DNA from 2 places in the Streptomyces sp. NPDC050504 genome. Region 1 is predicted to be linked to the other one. Evidence: riboswitches for the same ligand, from Rfam matches in the RefSeq annotation. Region 1 holds a riboswitch; the other holds the start of a gene.
The links. A riboswitch is a leader RNA that binds a small molecule or an ion and turns the genes downstream of it on or off. The one in region 1 is predicted to bind cyclic di-AMP.
Positions count from the first base shown of each region.

Region 2: linked by a shared signal. The riboswitch ahead of ACIBNE_RS01830 (peptidoglycan DD-metalloendopeptidase family protein) and the one ahead of ACIBNE_RS06455 (transglycosylase family protein) in region 1 are both predicted to bind cyclic di-AMP.

Region 1 is NZ_JBITHO010000002.1:111,788-119,309, forward strand. Features, by position in the region: gene eno (phosphopyruvate hydratase) at 1-957, opposite strand, end outside; gene ACIBNE_RS06455 (transglycosylase family protein) at 1,205-1,912, opposite strand; cyclic di-AMP (ydaO/yuaA leader) riboswitch at 1,916-2,083, opposite strand; gene ACIBNE_RS06460 (transglycosylase family protein) at 2,338-3,318, opposite strand; gene ACIBNE_RS06465 (cytochrome P450) at 3,433-4,683, opposite strand; gene ACIBNE_RS06470 (nucleoside triphosphate pyrophosphohydrolase) at 4,825-5,799, opposite strand; gene ACIBNE_RS06475 (SurA N-terminal domain-containing protein) at 5,810-6,439, opposite strand; gene ACIBNE_RS06480 (D-glucuronyl C5-epimerase family protein) at 6,672-7,522, shown strand, end outside.
Region 2 is NZ_JBITHO010000001.1:418,970-426,491, reverse strand. Features, by position in the region: gene ACIBNE_RS01840 (STM4011 family radical SAM protein) at 1-224, shown strand, start outside; gene ACIBNE_RS01835 (SGNH/GDSL hydrolase family protein) at 196-1,014, opposite strand; gene ACIBNE_RS01830 (peptidoglycan DD-metalloendopeptidase family protein) at 1,235-2,266, opposite strand; cyclic di-AMP (ydaO/yuaA leader) riboswitch at 2,271-2,450, opposite strand; gene ACIBNE_RS01825 (patatin-like phospholipase family protein) at 2,752-3,726, opposite strand; gene ACIBNE_RS01820 (peroxidase family protein) at 3,809-5,620, opposite strand; gene ACIBNE_RS01815 (GMC family oxidoreductase) at 5,617-7,522, opposite strand, start outside.

The DNA.
Region 1 (7,522 bases):
CGGGTTGGTGACGAAGAGGTCGTCGCCGACGAGCTGGACCTTGTCGCCCAGCTTCTCGGTGATGACGTTCCAGCCGGCCCAGTCGTCCTCGAAGAGCGGGTCCTCGATGGAGACGAGCGGGTACGCCGCGACGAGCTCCTCGTAGTACTCGGTCATCTCGGCGGCCGAGCGGGACTTGCCCTCGAACTCGTACTTGCCGTCCTTGTAGAACTCGGACGCGGCGACGTCGAGCGCGAGCGCGATCTGCTCGCCGGGGACGTAACCGGCCTGCTTGATGGCCTCCAGGATGAGGTCGAGCGCGGCGCGGTTGGAGTCCAGGTTCGGGGCGAAGCCGCCCTCGTCGCCGAGGCCGGTGGACAGGCCCTTGCCCTTCAGTACCTTCTTGAGGGTGTGGTAGACCTCGGTGCCCCAGCGCAGCGCCTCGGAGAAGGACTCCGCGCCGATCGGGGCGATCATGAACTCCTGGATGTCGACGTTGGAGTCCGCGTGGGACCCGCCGTTCAGGATGTTCATCATCGGGACGGGCAGCAGGTGCGCGTTCGGGCCGCCCAGGTAGCGGAACAGCGGGAGGTCGCTGGCCTCGGAGGCGGCGTGCGCCACGGCGAGGGAGACGCCGAGGATGGCGTTGGCGCCCAGCGAGCCCTTGTTGTCGGTGGCGTCCAGGTCGAACATGGCCTGGTCGATCAGGCGCTGCTCGGTGGCGTCGTAGCCGACGAGCTCCGGGCCGATCTGCTCGATGACGGCGAGGACGGCCTTCTCGACACCCTTGCCCTGGTAGCGGTTGGGGTCGCCGTCACGAAGCTCGATGGCCTCGAAGGCGCCCGTGGAGGCGCCGGACGGGACGGCGGCACGACCGGTGCTGCCGTCGTCGAGGCCGACCTCGACCTCGACCGTGGGGTTGCCTCGGGAGTCCAGGATTTCCCGGGCTACGACGACGTCGATGGACGGCACGAGCATCTCCTTCTGGGATGTGACGCTTGAAGTGCAGGGTCTCTTTGGCCTTGCGACAAGAGCCTAACCGGCTCCGGGGCATCGGCCAGCCGGTGCCCGGGTCCTGGGATGAAAACGGTGCCGAATGGGCCTGTCCCGGGACAAACGTCACACCTTGTACCGATGGGTAACCGAGGACGCCCCGGGCAGCGGAAGACCCCGGCCCGGCGCGCTCGGGGGAAGGCGCGCCGGGGCCGGGGTCGCTCCGGAGGGGTCAGCGGAGGTGGAGCTGCTGACCCACGTAGATGACGTCCGCGTCGCGGACGACGTCCTTGTTCAGGTCGAAGAGGGCCTTCCAGCCGCCCTTCACCCCGTGCGCCTTGGCGATCTTGCTGAGCGTGTCGCCCGGCTTCACCTTGTACTCGCCGTCGCCCTTGAGCACCTTCGTCGGCGCGGACGGGCGCACCGAGCGGTCCGAGCGCTGCTCGGACTTCTGGGAGCGCTGCTGCGTCTGCTGCTTCTGCGGCTGCGACTTCTGCTGGGTGGACTGCTGGCGCTGCTGCTTCTGCGGCTGCTGGCGCTGCTCGGAGGAGCCGCCGCCGTCGTACGAGGCGCGCGACAGGCCGACGCCGCAGCTCGGCCACGCACCCTTGCCCTGGCCCGCGAGGACCTTCTCGGCGATGCGGATCTGCTGGGACTTCGACGCCTGGTGGGCGTTGGGCGCGTACGCCGTGCCGCCGTACGCGGCCCAGGTGGACGGCGAGAACTGCAGGCCGCCGTAGTAGCCGTTGCCGGTGTTGATCGACCAGTTGCCGCCGGACTCGCACTGTGCGACGCGGTCCCACTCGGCGGAGGTGGCGGCCGACGCCGAGCCCGCGGCCATCAGCGGGGCGGCGACGGCGGCACCGGTGACGCCGGCCAGCGTGGCGACGCGGACGGCCTTGGAGGGACGACGGTGCTTGCCCTTGGACTTACGCAGCATGAGAGTGCTCCTCACCGACGCCGACGAGGTGAGCTGTCGGGTTCGGGCCGATGAAGAATTGCCCGGCCGCGCGACCTAGCGCGCGGCTTCACCCCAAGCCGGTCCACCCTCAACGGGCGGGGCCGGCGCTTACCTTGGGTCCCCCGCTCCTGCCTACGGCGCATGACGCGTCGACTGTTCCCTCCGACCGGCGGCAGGATTTGGCGTACCGGTCGACGGGGCCCGCAGTGGCGAGCGGTTAAGACCGTAATCACATGAGTCCCCGATGTTCAAAGAGGAACATCGGGGACTTAACACCCCTACTTGCCCTCGGGGAACTCCCGTTTCCGCAGGTGAGGGGCGATGCGGACGGAGCCGCCGGGCGGGACGCGCCAGTTGGGGCGGAGAGACTCATGTCTCACTTGCGCGAACTGGGACATTCCCGGTTATTTCTTGGCGGCTTCCTTGCCCAATTCCAGGTTCTGGCCAGGGAGGATGAGGTCCGGATCGGTTCCGAGCTCGGCGCGGTTCGCCTCGTACAGCGCGGGCCAGCCGCCGGGCACCCGGTGCTCGTCCGCGATGCTCCAGAGGTTGTCGCCGGGGCGCACGGTGTACTCGCCGTCGGCGGGCGCCGGGGCCTCCCCGCCCGACCCCGCGTCAGGTGCCGAGCCGTCACCCTCGCCCGGCACGGACGTTACGGGCGGAATGTCCGTCGCATCCGGATTGGTCGGCGCGGCCGAGTCCTTCGGGGCTGCGGGCGTCGTGGGCGCCGCGTGACGGCCCGACGAGCCCCGGGAGGCCTTGGGGTCCGTGGAGCGCCCGTCCTGCGCCGCGTCGGGCGCCGCGGGCGGCTCCTCCGGGCTCGGACTGCCCCGGTGCTTGCCAGCGGCCGGTTCGTCGGCGGGGGCCGCGGGCGGCTCGGCGGCCTTCGAGCCGGTCGGCTTCGGCGCCTCGCCCGGCTTCGCCGGTGCCTCCTCGGACCGCTCGGCGGGCTTGGCGGGCGTCGTCGGGGCCGGGGTCGCGCCGGGGTCCACCCCGGGGTCCGTGCGGTCGCCCTTCTTCAGCCCCGAGATGACCGCGCAGCCGGGCCACGCCATCGGGCCCTCGGCGGCCACCACCTTCTCGGCGACCGCGATCTGCTGCGAGCGGCTGGCGAGGTCGGGGCGCTCGGCGTACGCCGTGCCGCCGTACTTCGCCCAGGTCGCCTGGGAGAACTGGAGCCCTCCGTAGAGGCCGTTGCCGAAGTCGGCGCTCCAGGCGCCTCCGCTCTCGCACTCGGCGACCCTGTTCCAGGTGTCGGCGTCCGCCGCGTTCGCGCCGGACGCGCCGAGCAGCGGAATGGCGATGGCTGAGCCCGTGACCCCGGCCGCGACGACTATGGCGGGGGCTTGTCGGGGGCGACGGTGTTTACCGTTCCCGGAGCGCATGCGGTTGGCCTTTCGCGTGACGGATGAGCCGAACGGCGAACGTAGCGGCATTCGAACTCCTGTCACAAGTCGATGCAGCCGGGATAACGCGAAAGTCACAGAAGTGACGGACCGTCACTTCTGAGGCGGCGTGAACTCCACCGGGAGCGTCCGCAGTCCGCGCATGATGAGGCCGCCGCGCCACCGCAGATCGGCCGGATCCACCGCGAGCCGCAGGTCGGGAAGGCGCCCCAGGAGCGTCGCGAGCGCGGTCTGGCCTTCGAGGCGGGCGAGCGGGGCGCCCAGGCAGTAGTGGATGCCGTGCCCGTACCCCAGGTGCTGGTTGTCGCGCCGCGCGAGGTCCAGCGCGTCCGGGTCGGGGAAGCGCTCAGGGTCGCGGTCGGCGGCGGCGAGCACGACGAGCACGGGGTCGCCCGCGGCGATCTCCGCGCCCCCGAGCGTCAGCGCCTCGGTGGCGAACCGCCAGGTCGCCAGCTCCACCGGGCCGTCGTAGCGCAGCAGTTCCTCGACGCCGGTGGCGAGCAGGTCGCTCTCGCCGCGCGCGAGGGAGTCCTGGAGGAGGGCGCGCTGCTCCGGGTTGCGCAGCAGGGCGTAGACGCCGTTGCCGATCAGGTTGATGGTCGTCTCGAAGCCGGCGAACAGGATCACGAAGGCCATCGCGGCGGCCTCGTTCTCGGTGAGGTGCTCGCCGTGGTCGGACGCGCGGATGAGGTCCGAGATCAGGTCGTCGCCGAGGGCCGCCCGCTTCTTGTGGATCAGTTCGGCGAGGTACGCGCGGATCTTCTTGACGGAACGGGCGACGCCGCCGCGCGGGCCTCCGGCGTGCCGGATCATCATGCCCGCCCAGTCGCGGAAGTCGTCCTGGTCCTCGCGCGGGACGCCCAGCAGGTCGCAGATCGCGTAGATGGGGAGCGGGAACGCGAAGTCGTGGATGAGGTCGGCCTCGCCCTTCGCCTCGAAGGCGTCGATCAGGCGGTCGGCCAACTCCTGCACGCGGGGCTCGAATTCCGCGACGGTACGGGGCGTGAACGCCTTCGAGACGAGGCGGCGCAGCCGGGTGTGGTCCGGCGGGTCGATGTTCAGCAGGTGCGTCATCAGACCGGCGCCGCGCTCCCCCGGGATGCCCGTCTTGCCCCGGGCGTGCGAGGGCTCGTCGTGGTGGGCCGGGTTCTTGGAGAGCCGCTGGTCCGCGAGGGCCTGGCGGGCGTCCGCGTAACGGGTCACGAGCCAGGCGTCGACGCCGCTGGGGAGGGTGGTGCGGTGCACCGGGGAGTGTTGGCGGAGCCAGGCGTACGCGGGGTAGGGGTCGGTGGCGAACTCCCAGGTGAAGAGTTCCGGGGCGGGGGACGGATGGTTCTCGGACACGCTCTTGACCGTATCCGGCGGAGGAGGGGTACCGCCCCTTGCGGGTGCCGTTGCCCGTACGCGCGGCGTGTGCCCCACCCTCGCGCAGTTCCCCGCGCCCCTGAAGGGGCGCGGGGACCCCCGGGAACCGACCCGTACCCCCTACTCCGCCGCTCTGATCGCGTCCCGGTAGGCCCGCGCGGCGGCCCTCAGCGCCGCCTCCGGGTCCGTGCCCTCCGCCTCCGCCCCCGCCGCCAGGCGCAGCAGGGCGTACCCCACCCCTTCGCCCTCGGGAAGCGGGACCTCAAGGCCCGCTGTCCGCGCCCGCCCCGCGAGCTTCGCGGCCAGGGCGAGCCCCGGCTGGGCCAGCGGCACCCCGTCCGTCACCGAATCCCGCTGCTTCTCGATCGCCTTCGTCCGCAGCCAGTGCGCCTTCACGTCCTCCGGCGTCCGCGCGGTCTCGTCGCCGAAGACGTGCGGATGCCGGTGGATCAGCTTCTCCACGATCGTCGCCGCGACGTCGTCCACGGAGAACGGCTCCTCCGCGTGCTCCTGCGCGATCCTGGCGTGGAAGACGACCTGGAGCAGGACGTCGCCCAGCTCCTCCCGCAGCGACTCCCGGTCCCCCTCCTCGATCGCCTCGACGAGTTCGTACGCCTCCTCGATCCCGTACTTCGCGAGGTCCTTGTGGGTGCGCTGGGAGGACCAGGGGCAGGCCTCCCTGATGCGGTCCATGACCTCCACGAGGTCGAGCAGCCGCGCGCCCGGCAGGTCGTACGAGCCGGGCAAGAGCTCCAGTTCGGGCATCCGCTCGCGGCCCGAGCCCGCGAGCCGCGCCAGGCCGTCCGTGAGGGCCCGGTCGCCCTCGCCGCCGACGAGGACGACGACGGTCCGGTCGTCGCCCGCCGCGTCCACCAGCTCCCGCGCACCGGGCGCCGCGACCTCGACCGCGACGCCCGCCTCCACGAGGTACGGCAGCTGCGGGTGCTCCGCGTCCGCGCACAGCACGAGGTCCGCCGCGCGCAGCGTCCGCCAGGCCGGCCAGGACAGCAGTCCGGGCGCGACCCGGTGGCTGGAGGTGAGCAGGACGATGCGGGCGGCGGTGACGGCGGGGGCGGGATGCGTTTCGGGGTTCACGCCCCGAAACCTACGCCTTGCCGGACCGCGCGATCCACGGCGCCCGGTAGTCGCCCAGCTGGATCTTCTGGTCGTCCCAGGCGCCGTACCTGGGGTTCACGTCGATGTCGAGCGCCTTGGACGCCGCGGCGAGCGCGTCGCCCACCTTCTGCTGGCCCTGCGGCGTCTGGAGGTCCGCGCCGAGCGCCTGCGCCAGCTTCGCCAGCTGGACCTGCTCGCGCACCGCGCCGTTCAGCTGGCCAGGGGCGACCCCGCGCTGCTGGAGCATCATCGCGGCCCACTGCTCCTCGCCGCCGGACTGGGCGGAGAGCGCGGACCTGCCCTCCTGGACCTCCCTGCGGCTGACCTCGACGCCCGCGTCGTCGGCCGCCCTGTCCAGGATCCGGTCGAAGATCATGCCGTGCAGTTTGGCCCGGCTGAGCCGGCCCGTGTCCTTGATCAGCTGCGCGGCGTCCGGGGAGTCGCGCTGCGCCGCGCGCACGACCTTCACCTCGGACTGGAGCGCCGACACCTCGATGCGGTCACCGCCGACGACGGCTGCCGCGCCGGGGTGTGCTTCGTTGCCGCAGGCGGCGAGGAGGGGGGCCGCGGCGATGAGCGCGGCGGAGACGGAGAGCGCAGTGCGACGACGGCGGTGCAAAGGGGCCTCCCGGCATGGTTTGTGCTTCGGTGCACAAGTGCCTTGCGTTGATCGATGTTAGGCAGTCGCAGTGGCTCGGGCCACTGATTCGACCAACGATTCGGAAGGAATAGGGGTGCGCGCCGCCCGGATCCGCGCGCTCGCCCCGTGAACCCCCTCGCCCGCACCGGGCAACAAGGAGCAGGCGAACATGTGTGCTTGATCGCTTGGTGTCTTACGGGGGGATGTCTGCATGGACGGGAACATAGGTCGGCGGAAGGCGTTCCGGTGGGCGGGCGGCGCCGTCGCCGCCCTGGGCGCGGTCGGTGCCGGGATCGGTGCCGCCGCGCTGCGCGGCACGGCGTCCCCGGGAGGAGGGCAGCCCGCCGTGCCGCCGTCCTCCCGGCGGTCCGTCGCCGGGCTGCCGGTCGGCTTCCGCACCGACGGCTACCGCTGCTCGACCGACGTGCCGGACGCGCTCCAGCCGTGGCGCGGCAGGCGGGCCAAGCGGGCGGACACCGATCCGCACGACGCGTCGGGCGTGCGGATGTTCTCGCGGGACGGGAAGTTGCACGACCACCCGGTGGGCCAGATCCAGTACGGGCTGCACAACCTCGCCGCGTTCCGCGCGTCGGGGGACCGCTTCTTCCTGGACCGGTGCGTCGCGCAGGCGGAGCGGCTGATCGCGCGGCGCGTGGAGCGGCGGGGCGCCTGGTACTTCCCGTACTCCTTCGACTTCCGGCTCGACGCGCACGACGGGATCGAGTTCCGCGGGCCCTGGTTCTCCGGGATGGCGCAGGGCGAGTCGCTGAGCCTGTTCGGACAGCTCGCCAAGATCGACGCGCTGCCGGGCAGGCAGCGCGCACGGTACGGGGCGGCGGCGCGCGCCGCGTTCACCTCGCTGCTGCGCGGGAACGACGCGAAGCCGTGGGTGGTCGCGCGGGACGAGAAGGGGCTGCTGTGGCTGCACGAGTACCCGATCGACGCGCCGGGCACGTCCGACTGCACCTACAACGGGCACATGTTCGCCGCGCTGGGATTGTGGGACCACCACCACCTGACCGGCGACCCGCTGGCCGAGCGGCTGTTCGACGGGGCGCTCAG
Region 2 (7,522 bases), on a different contig from region 1:
ACGACGGGTCGTACCGCGCCGCGCTGCGGCCGCGCGCCTGCCCGCTGGCCGTCTGCGACTGCCACATCGGGTACGTCCACCTGGAGTCGCTGCCGCTGTACGACGCGTTCGCGGGCGGGGTCCTGGAGCGGATACCGACGGCGGGGGCGAGAGGGGCGGGGGCGGGGGCAGCCGTCCGGCTGCCCGACCCGTCCGTCAGACGCGCGGCTCGATCAGCGACTTGAGTTCGTACGGGTCGACGTCGCCCTTGGCCTCGACGTGGTCGCCCGAGGACTCGCCGCGCAGCCGTCGCCCGATCCACGGCACCAGGTACTCGCGCGCCCAGTGGATGTCGTCGCGCCGCACTTCGAGGGTGCCGCGCGGCGGCAGCGGGGGCCACTCCTGGTCGGGGTCGGCCGGGACCTCCAGGCCGAGCACCTGTCCCGCGCGCAGCGCGACCCGGGTGTGGCCCTCGGCCGAGAGGTGCAGCCGGTCGTCGTCCCAGGCGCGCCGGTCCTGGACGGACTTGAGGGACCACAGGTCGAGCACCGGGCAGCCGTAGCGGTCCGCGATGGCCCGCACGTGGCCGTTGTACGTGGCGATCTTGCCGCGCAGATGGCGCAGCAGGGCCACGCCCCGGGTGTCGAAGCCGGTGGTCACCATGACCGTGCCGACCGAGGAGGCCAGGTCGGCGACGGCACGCTCGAAGCGCTCGGCGACCTCGTCCGGGTCGGTGCCGGGGCGGATGATGTCGTTGCCGCCCGCGCAGAAGGTCACCAGGTCGGGGGCGAGTTCCTTGGCGCGCGGGACCTGTTCCTCGACGATCTGGTCGAGGAGCCTGCCGCGGACGGCAAGGTTGGCGTAGTGGAAGGCGTGTTCGGGGAGCTGGTCGGCGAGGAGGACGGCGAGCCGGTCGGCCCAGCCGACGAAGGTTCCGTCGGGGCCGGGGTCTCCGACGCCCTCGGTGAAGCTGTCGCCGACAGCCGCGTACGACCCGATGGCGCCACTGTTATTGAATCTCGAATCGTCTGCCACAAACGAACATCCTGCCTGTCCGATTGTGACTTACGCGACCGTAATAAGGGGTTGACGTGGGGTGACATAGCCCACCCGGTCAGTTTTTGGTAAAGCCGGAATAAGCGCGAATGCGCGCGGCGCCCCCGCCCCCGCCCCTGCCCGGGGAGGGGCGGGGGCGGGACGGGGGCGCCGCGCGGACCGCGAGGTGCCCGGCCGGGCGCTCCGAGGGGCCGGCGGGTCAGAGCGAGACGCCGTGGCTCCGGAGGTAGGAGACCGGGTCGATGTCCGAGCCGTAGCCGGGGCCGGTGCGGATCTCGAAGTGGAGGTGCGGTCCGGTGGAGTTTCCGGTGGAGCCCGAGTAGCCGATCCGGTCGCCGCCGTCGACGTCCTGCCCGGAGGAGACGCCGAGCGAGGACAGGTGCGCGTACTGGGAGTAGGTGCCGTCCGTGTGGCGGATGACGACCTCGTTGCCGTACGCGCCGGACCAGCCGGCCGAGACGACGGTGCCCGCGCCCACGGCCCTGACGGTGGTGCCGGACGAGGCCGCGAAGTCCACGCCCGTGTGGTAGCCGCTGGACCAGCTGGAGCCCGACGCGCGGTACTGGGTGGTGACGTTGGCGCCGGAGACGGGGGTGGTGAAGCCGCCGCCGCTGACGCGCCCGGAACCGCCGGACTCCCGGCCGCGCTCCTCGCCGGAGGACGAGCCCCGGTCGTTCGACGAACCGCGGTCGCCGGAGGACTCCGACGAGCCCTGGTCGCCCGAGGAGTACGACGCCTTCGGCACCTGCTCCTTGTGCGAGCGCTCGGCGCGCGGCGCGGCCTCGCGGGACTCCGCCGCCGCGCCGCCCTTCGCCTTGCCGCCGAGGGTCAGCTTCATGCCGGGCAGGATGAACCCGGGGTCGTCGCCGACGGTCGCGCGGTTGTCCGCGTACAGCTTCTGCCAGCCGCCCGCCAGGCGGTGCTCGTCGGCGATCTTCGAGAGGTGGTCGCCGGTCCGCACGGAGTAGGTGGTGGTGGCCGGCGCCGCCTGCGCGGGCGCGGCCTGCGGCGCGGCCTTGACCGCGACCTGGACGGAGGCATGGGCGGAGGTCTGGGCGGAAGCGGCGACGGACGCGGCGGGAGCGGCGGCGGGCGCCGCCTTCTGAGCGGCGTTCGCGCCGGTGGCGGCGAACAGCGGCAGCGCCAGTGCGGCGCCGCCGGTCCCTGCGACGACCATGCCGCGGGAGACGGGATTCGACTTCGGACGGCGGTGCTTACCCTTCGCGGGCATGGCGAATTCCTCTCCGGCGCCTGCGAGGTGAGCTGTCGGGTTCGGGCTGGAGATGCCCGGCCGCGCTGCTGCGCGGCTTCACCCCGAGCCGAGGTGTCTCGGCGTACTGCCTGGGTCCCCCGCTCCTGCCACACGTGGATGGGTGCGGATTCCGGGAGGTGGCAGGATTCGGCGGTCCACCCGGATTGACGGTGACCGTAATCGACCCGGCTCCACCGGAACAAGCCACTCGGGAAACACGAGAATCCATGCCTCTTGATCGGCATGGATTCTCGTCACCCTCTGTCGAATACGGGCGTCCAATTCCCGGATTCGGAAAGGAATTTACTTCTGTACGTCGCGACGCACGGTCACGCCTATGATCCAGCTCACGGCCCCGGAGACATGCGTGCGCATTCTCCTAATCCGGACATCCCGCCCGGCGCGGAGGCCTCTTCAGCCGTACTCGGCCCTCCTCAGCCGTACGCAGCCCTCCTCGGCCCTCCTCAGTTTTCCTCCCTCCGCCGCCGCAGGAACTCCGCGGCCGCCTTCCTGCCCTCGTCGACCACGGCCTCCCGCCCCTCGTCCCCGAGCTGGAAGTCCGTGATGCCGACCCCGGCGCACTGCACCGTGATCGTCCTGTCGCGCACGCCCGGCCGCTCCAGCTGCGTCTGGTCGCGGCCCACCAGTGCGGTCGCCACCACCTGCTGCACCAGCTTCAGCGGCGGCGACATCACCACGGCCAGCGCGGGGAAGAGCTCGGCGATCCCCGCGGGCAGGTCCGGCAGGATCCGTACGCCGAAGGTGGGCCAGCGCGCCTCCTCGCCGTCCGTACGGTCGAAGATCTCCACCGCGAAGTTGGACAGCACGCCGCCGTCGACGATGACGGACTCCTCGCCCGTGGCCCGGTCGGTCAGCGTGCAGGGCTGGAAGTAGAACGGGATGGACAGCGAGCAGCGCACCGCTTCCGCGACCGACTGCTCGTCCGGGTCCAGGCCGTAGCGCCGGTAGTCCCAGGGCAGCCGCAGCAGCCGCCCGTGGGTGACGTCGGTGACCATCACGACCAGCTTGTAGCGCTGGTCGAGCGGCAGGTCGGCCGATGCGCCCGGGTCGTCGTACCGCAGGTCGCCGAAGGTCTCCACGCCGAGGTCGGCCAGCTCCTCGGTCAGCCACTCCTTGATCCACTCGCCCCGGTAGGCACCGCGCCCGGTGAGCAGCGACACGCCCTCGCTGAGCAGCGGTATCCCGGGCGGCGCCCGGTCGGGGATCCGGGCCAGGTCCAGCCTGTCCATGATCGCCCGCAGCTCCTTGGCGCCGACGCCCGCGGCGACGAAGGCCGCCGCGATGGCGCCCACCGAGGTCCCGGCGGCGCGCGGGAAGCTGTAGCCGTCCTCCAGGAGGCTGATCACCGCTCCCGCCGAGCCGAGTCCCCGGACGCCGCCGCCCTCCAGTACGAGATCCGCGCGGTCTCCCGCAGTCATCCGCTCTCCTCCCGCCTCTCCTGTCCCGCCGCTCCGTTCCCGGCCGGCGGGCCCGCTGCCGACGGGCCCGCTGCCGACGGGCTCACTCCCGGCCCGCGACGTTCCAGGGCACGAAGGCGTTCGTCTTGCCCGCGAGCGCGGCGCGCAGTTCGGGGTGGTGCCGCAGCAGCACGGTCACCATCGTGTTGTCGTCGATCCAGTCGAGTCCGGCCTTCGAATACACCTCGGGGGTGTAGTGGTCGGTGAAGAACCGGTCGCTGTTGAGCCTGCGCGACGCCATCAGGATGAAGATGCGGAACGCGGTGTCGCTGAAGGCGAAGCCGCGCGGCAGCTTCTCGGCGAACATGCCGACGGTGAGGTCGACCTTCTCCACGTCGCCGCCGTAGAGCCGCTTGATCTCCTTGGCCCATTCGGGGTTGTCGGTCAGCTCGTCGAAGGTCGCCGCGGGCTTCAGCCGCAGCAGCCGGCGGAATTCGTTGTAGCGGGGCACGCCGAGTTCGCGCGAGCGCAGGATGTCGGTGGCCGCCAGGTCCTGGAGGTGGCCGTCGGGGCGCTCGTACTCCTGGAGGAACTTCGGGAAGTTGTGCATCGTGACGAGCCCGGGGTGCAGCGTGCCGAAGCTGTAGAGCAGGTCGGTCGTGGAGATGCTCTCCAGGACCTTCAGCGCCTCGGGTCCCGCGATGTCGCGGAACGAACAGTCGCGCAGCGTCTCGTTGTCGCTCGCGCCGCGCAGCTTCCAGTCGTCGCGCACCAGCGGGTGCATGCGGTAGACCGCGACGAACTCCTCGGTGAGCGCGTACGGGATGCCGTAGTGGTCGTGCTTCGCGCCGGGGATGCCGCTGACGACCTCGCTGTCGCTGATCCGGCCGAAGAGGTTGTGCACCCGCTCGCCCGCGAGCCCCCACCAGTTGGTGCGCAGCGCGGTGACGGTGGTCGGGTGGCTGATGACGGCGGGGGTCCACTCCACGGTGTGGATCTTGGCGAGCAGGGCGGCATTGACCAGCCGGGCGCGCTGGAAGACCTCCTCGTCGTTCCAGTTCGGGTACGCCTGGTGGAGGCGGTCGCAGATCGCGTTGTGCTCGCGGGTGAAGAGCGACTGGAGCAGGGCCAGGCCGAGCCAGAAGCCGGGGATGCGGGAGGGGTCGCGGGCCGGGTCGGAGGGGAACGGCATCCGCTCGTCGTCCCACAGGTGCAGCTTGCCGTGCTCGCCGGTGCGCAGGGCGCGCAGTTCCTCGTCGCTGTTGCCGTAGATCTGCGAGGCGTCCCACCAGTGCGAGAAGACGTTGATCCGGGTGTCGGGGGTGCCGGCGGGCGCGTGCGGGTCCCGGGTCGGGTCGTCGGGGGTCCGCATGATCTGCATGGGTCGCTCGGGCCAGGGGTCGTCCTCCAGGAGCGGTACGGTCCAGGGGCGGTCGGCCGGGCTGGTGCCGTGGCTGAACCAGTCGCGGATCATGAACTGGAGCCAGGCCGCGACCAGCGAGTTCACGGACTCGGCCGCGATGAACTCCTTGCGGGTGAGCAGCGCGCGCGAGACCTCGCGCGGGTTCGGCGTGGAGAGCACGTCCTCAGGGGTGACCGGCGGGACCTTGTCCAGCGGGACGTTCCGGCCGAAGCGGGTGCCCGCCATGCCCATGCGCGGGTTGTCGAGGTCGTTGTAGCTGCCGTCCGACGTGCGGTTGACCTTGTTCGACTCGACGGGCGGCGCGGGCTCGGGGACGTTGACCGCCGGGATCTTGTTGGTGTCGTGCAGGTTCTCCTGGCGGAGCCTGACGCGCAGGCCGAGCAGGGTGGCCAGGCCGAGCGGCAGGGGGAGCTTGTCCCAGCCGATGCGGCGGTCGAGGTACTCGGCGACGCCCGTGACGATCCGCCACGGCAGGGAGGTCCGGTAGTTCATGAGGTACCCCTTCGGGAAGTGGTGCGCGGGGTGGCGGCCGATGCGTCGGCGAGGATCACGTCACTGGCCTTTTCGCTGATCATGTAGAGCGGCGCGGCGATGAAGAATCCGGGGATGCGCGGGAAGACCGATGCGTCCACGATGCGCAGACGTTTGGCTCCGCGCACCCGGAAGGCGCTGTCGACGACCGCCGCGGGGTCGTCGGCGCGGCCCATCCGGCAGCTGCACGAGGCGTGGTGCCCCCAGGCCTCGTCCTGGACGAAGCGGCGCACGGCGTCCTTGCCGCGCACGTGCTCGCCCGGCCACAGCTCGCCGGTGACGACCTCGCCCGCCTCGCGGTTCATCTCCCGTACGAACTCCACCGCCCCGGCCATCGCGTCGAGGTCGACGCCGTCCTTGTCGGTGCCCTCGGCGAAGTGGTGGAAGTTGATCAGCGGGGTGTCGCGCGGGTCGGCCGAGCGCAGCCGCACCCGGCCTCCGGTGTTGTGGGTGCGGGACTTGAGGATCGCCCAGGTGAACCGGTCCTTGTGGCGCAGCGAGTCCTTGGAGTAGCCCGGGTAGTAGCCCCGGAAGTCGGCCGGGAAGCCGAAGATGAAGAGGTCGGGGGCGTCCAGCTCGGGACTGGACTTGCGGCTGATGCCGATGACGTTGCCGTTGGTGGTGTAGAGCCCCTTGCCCCGCTGCCACTCCCGGTAGCAGCGGTCGGGCTCGGCGCCCGGCTCGGGGGCGTGGAACGTGCAGTCCTTGACGATCGGGAACTCCTTGACCATCTGGCTGACGATCCCCACCTCGTAGCGGTCCTGGAGGCCCGCGCCGACCCCGGGGCTGTCGATCCGTACGGGAATGGAGTGCCGTTCCAGCTCCTCGCGCGGCCCGATGCCGGAGAGCATCAGCAGCTGCGGGGTGTTGAACGCGCCCGCGGAGAGGATCACCTCGCGGGAGGCGAGCACGCGGACGGGTTCGGGCAGTTCGCCGCCCTCGAAGCCGGGGTCGGCGCGGTAGGCGTGCGGCAGGTCGACGTACTCGACGCCGGTCGCCGCGCCCTCCTCGTCGAGGACGACCCGGGTGACGAGGACCCCCGTGCGGACGGTGAGCTGTTCGGGCAGCCTGCCGAGCACGTCGGCGACCCGTTCGCGGGCCGCGCTGCGACGGCCGCCCGAGGTGGAGATCGGGATCTGCCACAGGCCCTGGAGCGCCCGGGTCTGCACTCTCCAGTCGTTGGGGTCGACCAGCGCGGTCAGCCCTTCGAGCGGGGACAGCGGCCTGCCGAGGAAACCGGTGAGGGCGTTCTCGGCCGCCGAGAGGATCACCTTCAGGAGCTGTTTGTCCTGGATGATCAGTCCGGGGTCGGCCAGGCTGGTCGGCAGCCAGCCGTCGAAGCCGTGCCGCGACTTGTTGACGTAGCGGTCGGAGACGAACGGCAGCCGCTCCAGGAGCGCGGCGAGGAGCTTGTTGGACGGCAGGGCCTTGGGCCGGGGCCGGTAGCCGCAGCGCTCCAGCCGCTCGAAGTAGCCGCGCATCGCGGTGCTGTTCCAGGAGCTGTCGCCGGTCTCGGCAGCGATCGCGTCCCAGTCGCGGTTGTACGGGTAGATGGTGATCATCGCGTGGTGCGCGGTGCAGCCGCCGACCGTGCCCGCCCGCGGGTAGAGGATGCCCTTGTCGGGCACGAACTTGGAGTCGCGCCGCTGCTGCTCGTCGTCCGCGTAGTGGCGCACGAAGTAGTCCCAGCGCTGCACCGGGTCCTCCGACGCGTCGCCGTGGAACGCGGGCACGAGGTAGTTGTCGTTCTCCTCGGCGCCGCCCGCGTCCAGCAGCAGCACCCGCATCCCGGCCTCGGCGAGGTTGGCCGCCAGCGGTCCGCCGCCCGCTCCCGCGCCGACGACCACGTAGTCGTACGCCTCC